Regions from separate parts of the Undibacterium sp. 14-3-2 genome, predicted to be linked through region 2. Evidence: predicted binding sites of a transcription regulator. Region 2 holds the regulator's gene; the other holds the start of a gene.
What was found. Region 2 encodes FliA, which starts transcription of late flagellar genes. Its sites were predicted from a motif close to CTAAAGTTTNNNNNNNNNNNGCCGNTA; they were not measured.
Positions count from the first base shown of each region.

Region 1 (8,202 bases), on a different contig from region 2:
ATTCCAATCACATTCAAGGCAATTTCAATGTGCTGATGGCATATTTCCGGCTTGCCGATAGAGTTGAGGAATTTTATTTTTACTCAGAATCACCATGACGACACTGGCAAGCGCCAACAATAGCCAGTTGAGGCGGGGGCTGTCGAAATGCTGCGAGAGATCGAAAAGTATTCCGCCGGCAAGACTGCCCACCATATTCCCCATGCTTTGATACAGCATTTGTTTCGACATCAGTTTCCCGGTATCTGCGCAAGTTTTGTCCGCAAAACGCGCGGTCAGCACGTCTAAGGATGGGCCATAAAATACTTGTCCGAACGAGAGCAATACCGCTGAAACGATAACGGCGGCGGCAGAATGCGTAAATACAAGCATGAGTAAAAAACTCAGGAAAAGACAACCATAACCGATTTGCAGGAAGCGGAAATGATCTCTGATTCTGATCGCACGTTTAGAAATCGGAATCTGAAAAAAGATGATCACCAGTGCGGATATCCAGAATGGTGTCGATACCGGAATATCTGGTGTGAATTTAGGAATGTGCAGACTGAATCCTATCATCGGCTGTATGGCAAAACACCAGAACATCGCGTTGGACAGATAGAAAAGGATGGGCAATTCGGTCGTTCTTTGTCCTGTTTCAGCGATGTCTTGGCTGGCTGAATTTGTCTGTCGTGTTGATGCCTGTCTTTCCTGTTGCGCCAATGTCGTATGCAAGGCCAGATATTGTTTTTCATGTTCAGAAATTGCCCGCATGGCGATCAACATAAAAATGCCATACGCAATGAAGGTGACGAGGACGATCAGAAATACCAGGCGCAGGCTTTCATGCGGCACCCAGCTAGCCATCAGATAACCGCTGACCAATCCCATCCGTATAGCAAACGCCAGGCGACTGAATAATGCAGACTGATCCAGATCACGGAGTTTCAGCAAATAATTTTTTAAGCCCGGGAATGACAACCCGCTACCGAAGCCAGCGAGAACAGCAAACAGCGCGAGCGCCCACGCTTGCTGTAGAAATGCCATGCAATACAGCGCAATTCCTTCGAGAAAAATATTCCCGCAAACCATGAGCGGATGATTGACTGCACGTGAAAACCGGCTACCTGCAAATGAACCAATAACGCGACCCAGATTTAATCCGAAAAGGATAGACGCAGCCCAGAAACCAGAAAAATTTTTACCTGTTTCAGAGACGATGAGTGGCGTGTACAAAGCGACGCCGCCGGAAGCAATGGCAACACCGATGTAGATCAAATATGAATTTGCCAGCGAGTTAAATTTCTTGTTGTGCATACTAAAAGCCGCAGCTTTGATGAATGGTTTTTTTACCGGGTTGAGGCAGATATCTGCAGAAGTGCGGAATGCGTGGCATCGGTTATTTTGATGCCCGCCAAAGCCGTTATTGTACGCTGCCACTGGCTTGAATATGCCGGATTTCATTACCAGAAGTCGTCGCGATGATGTCGCTCCCCCGGCCTTTTGTAACGAATTGAAAGGTCGCAGATTCCGGTACCTGCTGTTTCATTACGGGAGACTATCAGAATTTTTATTTCAAAAAAAATTTCCCACTGCCAGACTGTTTCCACACTTTAAGCACAACTTGTCGTGCTGAGGCTGAGCTACATAGTCATTGTGTAGCAATGAATTGTAAGACGTTGGATAACCTGAGGAGTCACATGATGTTGAATAAAAAATTGGTTGTTGGAATGATTGCTACTGCTGGTTTTATGCTGAGTGCGGCAGCATCTGCGCAAGTGTATGTTGGCGCGACTGTCGGTAAAGCACATTGGAATGACGATTGCAAAAATGTCGTTTCATGCAGTACCAGTTCAAACACCTACAAGTTATTAGGCGGTTATAACATCGACAAAAACTTTGCAGTTGAAGCGAGTTATTTTTCTCTGGGAACCATTTCTGCAACCGGCAATGTTGGCGGTACGAACGTATCTGCTGATATGAAAGGTAAGGGCTTTGAAGTCTCCGGTTTATATAAATATGAATTCACCCCTGAACTGAGCGGATTTGCTAAATTGGGTCTGGCGAGTATTAAGGCTGAAGGCAGCGGCGCGGTTGCAGGCGTAGGCGCCTACAACGATAGCACTACATCAACGCAGCCAGTATTTGGTTTTGGTGCAAGCTACAAACTGACGAAAGAGCTTGCCTTACGTGGTGAATTTGAAACCCGCAAAATCAAATTCAGCGGTGACAAAGAGGCTGTCAATAACGTCTCTGTAGGCTTGCAATATTCGTTTTAATTATTGAACCTGACAACGGCGCCGTAATGCACTGTTGTCAGGAAAAAGGGGCGTACATTCTTTGCGGTGTTGCTGCCCGTTGGCAGGAAAACTGAAATTTTCCTGATCTTTGTTTTGACGTAACTGACCCGCTGTTGTTACATGTACTTACGATTAATACGACAGTCGGGTCAACTTGATGAACACATGTTTCGTTGAGATATCCATACTTCTGTTTTAATTTTTTAATGGATCCGAGCTATGTCAGATAATCAAACAAATAAACGTATTCATCCACTGGTTGCAGGTGCTGCGGTATCAGTAATGCTGGTCAGCCTGATCGGTGTTGCTGCGATGACCGGGGTATTACCTAACTCTAACAGCAAGACTGTACCGGACAACGCCAATGCCGTGGCGATGAAAGATGCCGGTGTCAATAACCAGACTTCCTTCTCACCATCAAATGAGCCTGTGCAAAACACAGCTAAGCAGGGTTACCGTTCTGGAGGTTATGATAATCTGGGCACGACAACGACAGCGGAACGTAAGCCGGCTGTTTGCGATAATTGCGGTGTCGTTGAATCGGTGCGTGCGATTGAGCAGCAGGCTTCACAGGGCAGCGGTGTTGGTGCTGTTGCCGGGGCTTTACTTGGAGGTGTATTGGGTAATCAGGTTGGCGGTGGCGATGGCCGTAAACTGGCAACCGTGGCGGGCGCTGTTGGCGGTGGTTTTGCCGGTAATGCTATCGAGAAACGTACCCGTACCACGACCGTTTATGAGGTGCGAGTGAAAATGGAAAATGGCCATGTACGTACTTTCCATCCTTCGGCACAACCAGGATGGCAATCCGGCGATCGCGTCAGAATTGTCAATGGTAGTTTGCAGTCGGCATAAGACCATCGATTAGTTGAATTCAGTTTTCATCTCTCAATATACATGCGCTTGCCAGCATAGAAATGCTCTGGCAGGCGCATCAGATATGAGAGATTGCGTGGAATTTGACTGCGGAAATTCTCAGTACAAATTTTCAGTATAAATTCCGACCAGAGATTTGCTGTGCAGATTCACATCAGCGTAGCAGCAAAAAAATAACGTCCGCTTGTCGTCGATTTTTTGGGGGGGAGGGCTTCTTGGGGGGCCGTTTAATCTGGGCGGCGAAATTCATTCTCTATCCACCGTAAGGCATTTTTTCTGTCCAGCTTATAGTTCGCAGCAACTTTCACTTTTGCCAGTTCTGTACCATCTGCATCGCAGGCGCTCAGATACGCATACGGATCATCGTCATCCGGCACAATATCCAACATGATTTTATAGTCAGCCTCATCCGTGCTGACCAGCAGATTCTTGTGCAGCAGCGCGTGTAATTGTTGTTCATGACGGCGGATCACTTCTGACGCAGTTTTGACCAGCGTACCGAACGCGTTGGCATCTAAAGGTTTAGGATTTTTTTTATCGCGTCCCATCGTCCACGGGCCAACCAATGCCGGTTCAGGTTCGCCATCTTTCAGCATTGCGACTGCCCAGCCTTCATCGTCATCATTTTTAATGACCTTTGCTGTCCAGCCTTTGTCGCGCCATAAGCGTGGCTCAAAAATCGGCTGGTCTTGTTCTGGCATAGTCTCTTCAACGTCATCGAAGTGATCGCCGGTGTTTAGATGAGTGTGTTGCAAAAGAAATTCTCTGTAAAAGCAAATACAGACGACATCCTACACGCATAGCGGCAACGTGGCAGATCTGATGCCGTTTCTGATCCGAAAACCTGCGCAAAGGCGCATGCTATCTTGCCGTGATTTGACGTTTGACGAAGATCAAATCTAAAAAAAACGGGCTTGTTTTTTGGATAGTTTATTCCTATCTTATGGATGGAATCAGGGAGCGTGTTGCCTGAATCTGCATCAGGTGCATGCGTGTCAGATATGTTTGTAAAGATGATTGCAACGACATGATAAGGAGAGAAATATGGGCGCACTAACACCGCGTGGCAGTGGTTTTTTTGATGATTTTTTCCGTGATCTGAGTCCGGCTTTTTATGTCAAACCTCTGCACGGTGATCCACTTCCCAGCCCGGCGCAAATCAAGATTGACGTACAGGAAAATGAGGGCGCTTACACTGTGCAGGCAGAAGTGCCTGGCGTTCCTAAGGACGATATCCATGTTGCTCTGGACGGCAATGTCGTTACCTTGCGCGCTGAAATTAAGCAAGAAGACAGCAGCCGGAAAGACGACAAAGTGCTGCGTAGCGAACGCTATTTCGGCGAAGTGTCACGGAGTTTTCAATTGCCTGTCGAAATTGATACCGCATCGGCGAGCGCAAAATATGATAACGGCGTGTTGAGTCTGACTTTACCTAAGAAACGTCCCGCAGGTGGTGTGCAGAAACTCAAAATCGAATAGTTTCGCTAACGGTGGCACGCGTATGTGGCATTACGCTTTTACCAGTAATGGGCAGTGAGCCTGAGTGCCATAAAAAAGCCTGCACAATTTTGCAGGCTTTTTATTTTTATATGAAATATTCAGCGTAAAAGTGATACTACTTTCAGCAGACTGCTTACTGTCAGTTCGCTTTTCTATTCTTATCGAAACGGTCAACCAGTAACATACCAACGATCATCGCCAGTAAAAATGCAGCGCCTTTGGCGATGCCGGCGCCAAGCAATACAACTGCTGGACCCGGGCAGATACCTGCCATGCCCCAGCCTATACCAAACAACAGGCTGCCACCAACCAGACGCAGATCGATCACCGAGATCGTCGGGAATTGCATGGGCTCTCCCAGCAATGAAAGAGTACGCCGGCGTAACAGCGTGAACGGAATAATAGCGACGCCGATGGCACCGCCCATGACGAAGGCCAGTGAAGGATTCCAGAGTCCGGCCAGATCAAGAAATGCGAGCACCTTTGCCGGGTTAGCCATGCCTGCGACGATCAGACCCAGACCAAATATCAGGCCGCAGAATGCGGCGGCGATCAGTTTTTTCATGTTGTCATCTCTCTCAGCGCAGGTGGCGAACGACATACACGGTCAGAAAACCGCTGCTCATAAAGGCGAGCGTCGCTACGATGGAACGCGGCGACATGCGTGCCAGACCGCAGACACCGTGACCACTGGTACAACCTGAGCCGAGGCGGGTACCGATGCCGACCAGCAGACCGGCGATCAGCAATGTGAGCCAGCCCGTATCGAGGGTGATTTCAGGCAGAGCGGAAAATTGGCTATAGGTCAGCGGTGCGGCGATCATTCCCAGCGTGAACAAGGCACGCCATGCCCAGTCGCCACGTACCGGACTGAACAGGCCAGCAACGATACCAGTGATACCGGCAATGCGCCCCAGTCCGGCCATCAGCATGACCGCTGCCAGGCCTATCAGTACGCCGCCGGCTAAGGACGTTATCGGGGTAAATTCATTCCACGCAATCTGCATCACGATTCTTTCCATCTCTGAGGTTCAAACGGAGTCCCTTTATTTATGCGCTTGCTGGCAGCAAAATCGCTGAAAAGGCTTATCTATATTGAGACTTCACAACCTGTTGCTCGCCGCATCAGGAAAATCAGGCAAATTGCTGTTGCAGATAACGGATGATATCGCTCGATTCATACAGCCAGCGGACCTTACCCTTGTCATCGGTGATTTGCATACACGGTACTTTCGGGCTGCCGCCCTGTGTCAGTAAAGCCTGACGGTGTTGTGCTGATTTTTGTGCATCGCGAAATTCCACGGTGAGCGATAGTCGCCGCATTTCCTGACGAACCTTGATACAAAACGGGCAGGTCGTGAATTGATACAAGGCCAGTTTCTGGCAGGCTGCATCGACTTTCGCCTGATCTTCCGGAGCGCGGACGATGCCTTGCGGTCTGCTCAGATGTTCTTTGAGCAGCATGAAAGGGCCGAGTATGACCCGCAATAATCTGAAAAAAAGCTTCATTAGTTCTTTCCGTGACGGTTTGCTGGCATGCAGCAAGAAGAGCGCCATTGTAAGTCAGAACGGCAGGTATCTGCTGACGCTTACTGGCTGAAAGAGTGAGTTGGATGCTAACTTTTACGGGGGATAGCAGAGCGGACTGCGGTCAATGCAACAAATTTAAGGCAGTGAATCATCCGGCACAGACAAATGCGCTGACACACCGCTGGTTGTTGCCGTGATCTCTTACTACATCGTTTTAATCGATGTGGGCAGATTAAATGTACTGATCGATACGGTTGCCCAGCGTTTCCGTCGGATGTGCAGCGGGCGTGGCATTTTGGGTGTCTTGAGTATGTGAGGTGACATTGTTGCCGGCAGCCTCATTCAACGCTTGCGCCTGTTCCAATTTCAGCCGAGCTATTTTTTGCTCAATTTCGGCGATTTGCAGTCTGAGTTGCAGCATTTGTCGTTGCGACGCTTCGGTCGTCGCTGTTTTTTCTGCGTCAGTCAACTCTTTTTGTAATGTTGCAAGTTGTCTTTGCAGTGCGGCGATTTGCGCATGACTGGCCGCGCTGATGGTTGAGGTGCTGCCGACGGCGGTGGCGGCATCGACTGGATTGACAGGCATATATCCCTCCGGCGAGATTGAACTGTATTTCGATTAACGCGCGTTGCTGGTTGATCGCAGAGTCGGTTCGCAAACCATCGACTGTCCGCTTAATGACATTAACGGCACAAAAAGCCTCAACCTCAGGGGAAAGAGGAAAATAAGCAAAAAAACAATACCGCAGGCGAACAGCTTGGCTGATTTGCGGGATCGCGGAAGGTTAATTTGTGGGATATAAGCAGGATATATGTGGCATATCGATGGGATATGTCTCCGTCTTCTATATTTGATGCGGCTTCTGGCCTGAAAACCGGCTACAAGCCAGAAACAATAAGGAGGTGAGAAAACGAAGCGATGCCAGTTAACGCAGACGCATGCCGGGTGGATCGCATGCGTCTGTTGCGGCAGATTATTTTGCCGGGATACGTTCCAGTACCGCCAGTAACAACGTCCAGTATTGACCGACAGTTTCGATATTCACCATTTCATCGGGGCCGTGCGGATAACGGATGGTCGGGCCGATGGATACCATATCCAGTTCAGGATAATGCTTTTTGAACAGGCCGCATTCCAGTCCCGCATGGATGACCATGATCACCGGTTCTTTGTGATAAATGCTTTGATAGGTGTCTTTAACGATCGCCATCACCGCAGAGCTGGTGTCAGGCTTCCAGCCTGGATAGCAACCGGAAAACGCGATCTGTGCACCCGCCAGGTCGCTTAGCGATTGCAGCGTGCTTTCGATATTTTCACGACCAGTATCGATCAGCGAACGGATCAGGCACAGGATGCTCACTTTGTCTTGCGAGGTACTGATCACGCCGACATTCAGCGAGCTTTCGGTGACGCCGGTGATCTCGTCACTCATGCGGATCACGCCATTCGGACAACTGTTGATCACGTTAATCAGCGTTGTTTGCGTTGCGGCCTGCAAGACCTGCGCAGGCAATGGTGTACTTTGCAGGCTCAGTGTTAACGCGGGTTCCACGACGGCCAGCTCGGCTTGCAATATCGCCTGATATTGCGCGACGCGTTGCTCTAACAATGCAGTTTGTGCCGCGGCGATCGTAAAGCTGCACTGCGCTTCGCGCGGAATCGCATTACGCAGCGAGCCGCCTTTGATGTCGGATAAAGATAATCCGAGTTCCTGCGCATGCCCGGCAAGGAAGCGGGCAATCAGCTTGTTTGCATTGCCGCGTCCCAGATGAATATTCACGCCGGAGTGACCGCCTTTCAGACCTGTGATGCTGAGCGTGAACGCTTGCTGATCTGCTGGCGCTGGTTGCCATTGTATAGCGACGCTGATTTCTGCATCGACACCACCGGCGCAACCCATGTAGATTTCGCCTTCCTGTTCGGAGTCGGTATTGATCAGGATTTCAGCATCCAACATGCCCGCCTGCAAGCCGAACGCGCCTGTCATGCCAGCTTCTTCATCGACTGTCAGCAGCACTT
Region 1 covers NZ_JAENGS010000004.1:322,207-330,408, reverse strand. Annotated here, with positions in the region: gene Undi14_RS11495 (MFS transporter) at 25-1,443, opposite strand; gene Undi14_RS11490 (outer membrane beta-barrel protein) at 1,680-2,258, shown strand; gene Undi14_RS11485 (glycine zipper 2TM domain-containing protein) at 2,499-3,131, shown strand; gene Undi14_RS11480 (hypothetical protein) at 3,380-3,853, opposite strand; gene Undi14_RS11475 (Hsp20/alpha crystallin family protein) at 4,197-4,631, shown strand; gene Undi14_RS11470 (DUF6691 family protein) at 4,792-5,217, opposite strand; gene Undi14_RS11465 (YeeE/YedE family protein) at 5,231-5,659, opposite strand; gene Undi14_RS11460 (glutathione S-transferase N-terminal domain-containing protein) at 5,787-6,161, opposite strand; gene Undi14_RS11455 (FlxA-like family protein) at 6,415-6,768, opposite strand; gene Undi14_RS11450 (aminoacyl-histidine dipeptidase) at 7,157-8,202, opposite strand, start outside.
Region 1: a site for FliA is predicted at 6,868-6,894, ahead of Undi14_RS11455 (FlxA-like family protein). Genes of this name have one in related genera too.

Region 2 (8,202 bases):
GAGCTCGCGGCAACATCAAACGTATAAGTACCATCGGCGACCGATGCCCCAGAATCATTTTTTCCATCCCAGGTCAGATCGTTCACACCCGCGGGCAAAGCACCGAGACTCAGCTTGCGCACCGTTGCGCCGGCTGCGTCTTTAATCACCACTTCGACCTTATCAGCCCCCTGCGGCAAATCCACAGCGTAGATCCCCTTCGCGCTAGAGAGTGGCAAGGAGTTCCCTGCGGTCATCACACCATGACCAATCATGTTTGCCGCCTGCAAATTCTGGCTTGCCTGCATATTGCTGCTGAGTGCCGCGAACGATGCATTCAACTTCTCAATTCCGGACACCGTCGACAACTGCGCCATCTGACTTGTTACCTGGGCATTGTCCATAGGATTCAACGGATCCTGATTCTTCATTTGCGTGACCAACAGGTTCAGAAACGTGCTCTCTGAAGTTTTTGCGGCTGATGTGCTGCTGGTCGTACCATTCATGGTATTGAGCAAGCTCTGATCAACTGTATTGCTTTGTATCGTTGTCATTACATTTCCTTTTTATGAAGGTCACTGACCCAAAGTCAGCGTTTTCAGCAACATTGTTTTCGCCGCATTCATCGTTTCAACGTTGGTCTGATAAGAACGGGATGCCGAAATCATATTCACCATCTCTTCCACCACGTTGACGTTTGGCATTGCCACATAGCCCTTGTCATCTGCGAGCGGATGTTTAGGGTCATACTTCATTTTTGCTGGCGTCGCGTCCTCAACCACTTCCGTTACTTTCACTCCGGTAGAAGGTGAGCCAGCAACCGGCACCGCACTGAATACAACCTGCTTAGCCTTATATGGCTTACCGTCGGAACTGGTCACGCTGTCAGCGTTAGCCAGATTACTGGACACGACATTCAGACGCTGAGCCTGAGCACTCATGGCGGAACCAGCCACATTAAAAACATTAAAAAGCGACATGATAATTACCCCTGAATTGCTGCAAGCATGTTACGAATTTGCATATTAATAATCGTCAGACTCGCCTCATATCGAAGTGAGTTTTCGGCAAACTGATTGCGCTCAACGTCCATATCCACAGTATTGCCATCGATATTGCCTTGTGAAACTGTGCGATACATCGGCTCAGCCCCCGCCACGGTTGATGCGCTACCCAAATGCTGCGCATCCGTTTTATTCAGACTTGCTGTCGCCTGCTTAGAATCGAGATGCAGTGCGTTATTCAAAACCGATGTGAAATCAATATCTCTGGCTTTGTAATTCGGCGTATCCGCATTGGCGATGTTAGAAGCAAGCAATTGCTGCCGCTGACCACGAACAGATAAAGCTGTTTCGTGAAAACGCATGAAATCATCTAGTTTAGTCATCCGAAGCCCCTCGCCAGTCCAAAGCCAGCCTTCTGCCAGCCATATAACGGTTTTCCATTATTGGCATCTTATATCCCGCAAAGACAATTCAATTCATTGAGTAAAGGCGAAAAACCTCTTCTATTCAAGCCTTAGCAAACAAATCCTGACATCTACAATGGCAACACGTTAAAAGTTATCTGCATCCGCCCAGCTATGAAACCACTTTTCAGATCAGTTATTTTTTTGTTAGTGCTGACGTCGGCCCTTAATCAGGCGCAGGCGCAAACCACGGCTGCTATGCAAGATCACGAAATCATCAGAAAACTGGCAACCGACTTTTTAAATCAGCAGGCAAGAACTCAACCGGGTGAGAGTACGGTTACGATGGGACAAGTAGATAAACGGCTGAATCTGGCAGCGTGCCAGTCTCCTACAGCATTTCTGCCTAACGGAAGTAAAGCCTGGGGCAAGATCACGGTCGGGGTACGTTGCACAGCACCTGTTAACTGGGTTATTTACTTGCAGGCAAACGTACAAATCACTTCTGAATATTACGTCGCGTCCCGTGCCCTGAGTCAGGGACAGCTCATCACAGCTGACGACATGAGTAAAATTAAAGGCGACATATCAAATTTACCTGCTGGCATTGTTACCAATCCTGAACAGGTCATCGGCAAATCCTTGCAAAGCTCCATTTCGTCCGGCACACCTTTACGCCAGGAATTACTCCGAAGCCCGGCAGTAGTGCAACAAGGGCAATCTGTCAGAGTTGTCAGCAATGGCCCGGGGTTTCAGGTTGCCACAGATGCGCAAGCACTGAATAATGCAGCGGAAGGCCAGGTAGCTAAGGCTAAAACAAGTTCCGGGCAAACTGTCAGTGGCATTGCCAAAGCTGGTGGCGTCATTGAAATAACATATTAACAAGCACAACAATTGGAATATATTTGTACGTAAAATTAAAGTTTAAAAATACCTGGCCGATAACCGGATTGTAGAAGTAGACCATTCCCACTTTCGAGGGTATCGCCGTGAAAATTGATGACACACTAAATAAAGCTGCAAGCTTACCAAGCCAGCAGCCCGTACGGACCGAAAAAGCACCAGAGAGAGCAGTTTCCACTCCGGCGCCTTCTATTAACGTACAGATTTCCCCTCTGTCTACGCAATTGCAAGCTTTGCAAAGTACACAAGCAAGTAATGGCGTATTCGAGGCAAAAAAGGTTGAAGAAATCAAATTAGCCATTTCTGAGGGACGCTTTCAAGTGAACTCCGAAAAAGTTGCTGATGGACTTCTGGAAACCGTGAAAGATTTACTTAACTCCAGAAAACGCTGAACATGACCAATACAAGCGCAAATAGTGACTCTATTCTGCATTGCTTAAAAGAAGAAAAAGAAGCAATGGCAGCACTGGCTGACTTACTCAAAGAAGAGCAAGCTGCGCTTGTAGATGGTGATGTGTCTCTGTTGACTCAGACTTCTGCACAAAAAAGTGAATTGGTTCGAAAACTGTCTGAGGCAGAAAAACTGCGTAACTCTTATCTGAAACAGCAGGGTTTCGGTGACGATGCAGAGAGTACATTAAAGTTTGTACGCCAGACACCAGAGGCACAATTGCTTTGGGATGGTTTACTGGAATTATCGGCACAAGCTAAAGAAGACAATAAAACCAATGGCCTGATGATCACACGCAGACTGTCGCAAAATCAGGCTGCACTCAGCACGTTTCAACAAGGAACAACGACAGGCTCTTTATACGGTCCAAATGGACAGTCTTCGATCAGAACAACTCCCGCCAAAGGACTTATTGTTCGCTAATCGTTCACAAGTACATGAAAAGAGCCCCGATTGTTCGGGGCTTTTTTCATTGCGATCTTTGTCAGGGAGTAATTGGCGCTTGAGTCGCAACAGGAATATCCACTACCGGCTCTGGCAATACCGATAAGATAGTGACACTCACCCGGCGATTACGCGATCTTCCTTCAGGCGTATCATTTGAATCTACCGGTAATTTTGCTCCTTGCCCAACGGCAGTCACCCTGAAATCATCAACACCATTTTCCGTTAAAAGACGCGCTACCGTACTTGCCCGAACCGCTGATAACTCCCAATTCGAGGGAAAAACCGGATTTTTGATTGGTACATTATCCGTGTGTCCTTCAACCTGAATTGCATGATTGTCTAATTTTAATACAGAAGCAATCGCGGTCAGCGCCTGTACGGAGTCTGCGTTTAACTTAGCTTCGCCAGGTGAAAACAACAAACTTGCATTGATTTCTATCGTCACCCCCCTGGCAGTTTGCGTCACTCTGACTTTACCTTCCTTGACCAACGGCTCCAGGGCAGCAAGTACATCTTTTGCTAACCCGGTCATTACCTCCCGCTCTTTACGTATGTTTTCAGTTGATTTCCGCTTCACTATCGGCAGCGGATCTAACTTCACCACCTGTGGAGTTACTCCGGCAGCAACAGGAGAAGCAGGGTCGTTACTAAATGCGCCAGTCAGGGAGCTGGACAACACGCGATACTTTCCCTCATTCAGCGAAGAGATCGCATACATAACAACAAAAAAAGCAAACAACAAGGTAATGAAATCAGCGTAAGAGACCATCCATCGTTCGTGGTTTTCTGGCTCTTCGTGATATTTTTTTCTTGCCATGTTTAAACCTGATTACTGTGGTTATCAACCCGCTCTTCCACGATACGAGGACTATCTCCAACAGCAATGCTATAAAAAATATCGGACAACATCTCGCGTCGGGTAATTTCTCTGCCAATAATTTCTTTTAACTTATTGCTGACGGGCAGAAAAAATAAATTAGCCAAGCCAACACCATAAATCGTCGCCACGAATGCCACAGCAATACCACCACCGAGTTTCGCAGGGTCAGTCAGATTTTCCATAACGTGAATCAGCCCCAGTACCGCCCCTAAGATTCCGATGGTCGGAGAATAGCCACCAGCTGCCTCCCAGATTTTGGCGGCCTGACGTTGCTCAATTTCATACAATGAAATATCAACATCCAGAATGTCTTTCAGTCGCGCAGGGTCGACGCCGTCAATGACTAGCCGCAATCCCTTACTGATAAAGGCGTCATCAGAAGCATCCATGTAACGCTCAAGACTTAAAAATCCCTCGCGCCGGGCAACCGCACTCCAGATCAATGCATCCTGAATATTTTTACGGCTATTGTCTTGCGGCTCAGAAATAACCCATTTCAACATACGCAAACCGCGTCGAAAAGTACTCATACGACTCTGCAGGAGCACCGCCCCCAGCGTACCAATCGCAACAATCACAAATGCCGCTGGTTGCACTAATGAAGAAAGACGCCCGCCCTCCATCAACTGACCGGAACTGATGCCGACAACGACCAGAATAAATCCTACTAAGCTAGCCCAGTCCACGCTTTCTCCCTTAAATGCGCACGCATCCGTGCAACCGCCTGGCTATGCAACTGAGAAACGCGGGACTCAGAAACGCCCATGACCGCGCCAATTTCTTTCAGATTTAACTCCTGTTCGTAATACAGGCCCATTAACAATTTTTCGCGTTCGGGCAAACTGTCGATCGCACCGATCACGGCATCACGAAAATCGTCATTCAACAAATCCTGCAAAGGATCACCGGAACTATCGGAAGAATAATGATCGAGGAAGTGCTCTTTTGTTTCTGCGTCATGGAAATCTTCGTAATACACCAACTGATGTCCGCCGCTATCCCCCAAAAGTCCCTGATACTCTCCAAGGGATAACTTAAGCGACTTGGCCACTTCTGTTTCTGTCGGCGGCCGCCCCAGTTTTTGCTGCATCTGGTTCATCGCATTTTCGATTTTCCGCATATTTTGCCGAACCCCACGCGGCAACCAGTCGGTGTTGCGCAGCTCATCGAGCATCGCGCCACGAATCCGCTGGACGGCATAGGTTTCGAATTGTGCACCATGCGTATCTTCGTAACGACTGATCGCATCAAGCAGACCAATCATTCCAGCTTGCACCAGATCATCCACCTCAACACTGGGAGGCAAGCGCGCCTTTAATTGGTAAGCCAGTCGCTTAACCAAAGGCGCATGCTCCCTGAGGAGAAAATTTTTATCTGATTTTCCGCTGGCCGTGTACATATTCAAATTAGATTCCGAGAGCGATGCCCTGTTGTCCGGATACACTGTCCAGACACAATGCAGATCGCGCACTGACAGCAAGCCGCTCTGCCAGTTGAAAAAAAGCCATAGAAGAGCGCGCTTTTGGAAAAGCGTCAATCACTGACCGCCCCTGATGAGCAGCTCGTCTGACGAATTCATCATCCGGCACATAACCAATGAAATTTAAGGGTACCGCAAGATATCGTTGAGACGCCTGAGCCATATTCGTATAAATCAACATTGCTTCTTTCTCAGATACACCGGACACCAAAATACTAAAAGAGCGTCGCCCCAGACGAGCACTCATACGCTTAATCAGTCCATACGCAGATTTGATTGCTGACGGATCTGAAGAAACCTGAATCACCACTTCACTATCATCCAGAGATGCCAGTGGAAACGCATCGCACGCGTCAATATCACAATCAACCACGACCATATCGGCACGATGTACTGCCAGATCAAATACTCTAGACAATCGTCTCGAATTCTCGGCGGACAAGCTGGACGACAAAGTCCCCTGACGCGATAACATCGATACTGACAAGCCAGACGCAACCACTTTTACTGCCTCGTGCATTGTACGCTGTTGTTGCGCTACATCCAACAAGGTGCGCTCTATGCTCGCATTGAACCACGCGCCAACACTATCGGAAGACGAACGCGCATCAACCATCAAAATTTGCTGCCCCTGCCGCGCTACCGATACGCCCAGATTCACCAGCATTTCGCTTTTTTCATTGTCTTTCAACGCTGATAAAAAAGTAAATACACGCGGCTTTGGTCCAGCCAGCATGCGACGCAGTCCCTCTGCCTGATCAACATTAGCCAAGAGACACCTCCCGCGCAACCGCTTGCCCATCAGTTGCAGCAGATCCGACACCAGCCATCAGCAAAGGCAGCTCTTCATCCAGATAACGGAACGGCGCCGTTTCACGTTTCAACTTAAAGGCGCGATCAATTAGGTACTGCTTGTTTGCCACATGCAAGTCTTCCGGTACACGTTGCCCATTCGCAATGTAATACAGACTTAATTTTTGGCGGATCACTATATCCAGCGCGCCGCCTATCGTCGCCGCCTCATCTAGTTTAGTCAGAATACATCCTGCGAGACCTGTCCCCTGATAAGCACGCACGACTTCACTCAGCGTTTCTCCGGTCGATGTCGCATTCAGGCAAAGCAGGCGTTTCACATCAGTGCCAGAACCAGACAACATCGCAACCTGATCCGTTACCATTTTGTCGCGCTGACTGACCCCGACAGTATCAATTAAAACAGTATGTTTATTCTTGAGCTCGGACAAAGCAATCCGCAAATCACTTTCATCTTTGACTGCATGAACCATCACACCAAGAATTTTCCCATAGATTCGTAACTGTTCATAGCCGCCGATACGATAGCCATCGGTTGTGATCAACGCCAGTTTCGACGGACCGTGACGCATCACACAGCGCGCTGCCAGTTTTGCAGTTGTCGTCGTTTTTCCAACGCCTGTCGGCCCGACCAAGGCGTACACACCACCCTTTTCTAAAATTTCATTTTCATTATCGATGGTCGTCAGATTGCGGGCCAGAATAGACTTTATCCATTCAATACCTTGTTCACCTGTTTCATTTTCCGGTAACTTTGCAACCATGAATCGCGACAAGCTGGCGCTCAAGCCAGTTGCCAGCATCTCTTTCAGCACCAGCGCCTTCTGTGGTTCGCGCTTTTGCGTATTAGCCCATGACAACTCCGCCAGTTGCGATTCCAGCATATTGCGCATGGAACGAATTTCGTTCATCACATCACTTAACTCACCCTTAACAGAAGCCGGAGCTGCAGCATATTCCTGCGGCTCGGCGGCCATGCCACGCGGTGTAAATATCCGTGTTTCATGTTGAAACGATGGCACCGCTCTGGTGTGGCCGGAGGTGATCTGGCGCTCATCCTTAGTCGGTGTGATCGACTGTATCGCTTCATCGGCCATCGCCATAATCTCGACCTTACCGTCAACATTCCGGTTGGACAAAATCACCGCATCCGCACCCAATGCTTCCCTTAATAAGCGAAGCGCCTCGCGCGAGGTGTTAGCAGTAAATTTTCTGACGTTCATGATTGCCCTCCAACAAGGCTGGTAACTCTAATGGTTTTTGTTTCAGGTAATTCGGCATGCGACAACACTTTAAGTTGCGGCAATGTACGGCGTAAGAATTTAGACAGCAAAGCACGCAGTGGTGCAGGCACCAGCAGGACTGGCGTCATGCCCATTTCTTCTTGGTGTTTGGCTGCAGTTTCGGTTTGCGTTGTCAACGCCTCAGCCAAGCCAGGCTCGAGAGCAGCACCATCGCCACCACCGGCATGGATCGCCTGCATCAGCAAACGTTCAAGACGACTATCCAGAGTCATGACGGTCAGCTCATTTGTTGCCGGGAAAATTTGCTGAACAATCGCACGACCAAGCGCAATACGTACTTGTGCGGTCAGCTCATTGGCATCCTGGGTATGCATCGCCTGCTCAGACAAGGTCTCGATAATGGTACGCATATCACGGATATGTACGCCTTCCAGCAGCAAGTTTTGCAAGACTTTTTGCAGTACTGACAAAGGAATCAGTTTAGGCACCAGATCCTCAACCATTTTCGGCATTTCTTTTGCAAGATGATCCAGCAACTGCTGCACTTCCTGACGACCTAACAATTCAGCGGCATGGGTGGTGATCAGATGATTCAGA
Region 2 covers NZ_JAENGS010000007.1:180,415-188,616, reverse strand. Annotated here, with positions in the region: gene Undi14_RS15840 (flagellar hook assembly protein FlgD) at 1-533, opposite strand, end outside; gene flgC (flagellar basal body rod protein FlgC) at 555-959, opposite strand; gene flgB (flagellar basal body rod protein FlgB) at 965-1,366, opposite strand; gene flgA (flagellar basal body P-ring formation chaperone FlgA) at 1,646-2,269, shown strand; gene flgM (flagellar biosynthesis anti-sigma factor FlgM) at 2,377-2,682, shown strand; gene Undi14_RS15815 (flagella synthesis protein FlgN) at 2,685-3,164, shown strand; gene motD (flagellar motor protein MotD) at 3,226-4,005, opposite strand; gene Undi14_RS15805 (flagellar motor protein) at 4,008-4,754, opposite strand; gene Undi14_RS15800 (RNA polymerase sigma factor FliA) at 4,736-5,467, opposite strand; gene Undi14_RS15795 (antiactivator of flagellar biosynthesis FleN protein) at 5,475-6,320, opposite strand; gene flhF (flagellar biosynthesis protein FlhF) at 6,313-7,584, opposite strand; gene flhA (flagellar biosynthesis protein FlhA) at 7,581-8,202, opposite strand, start outside.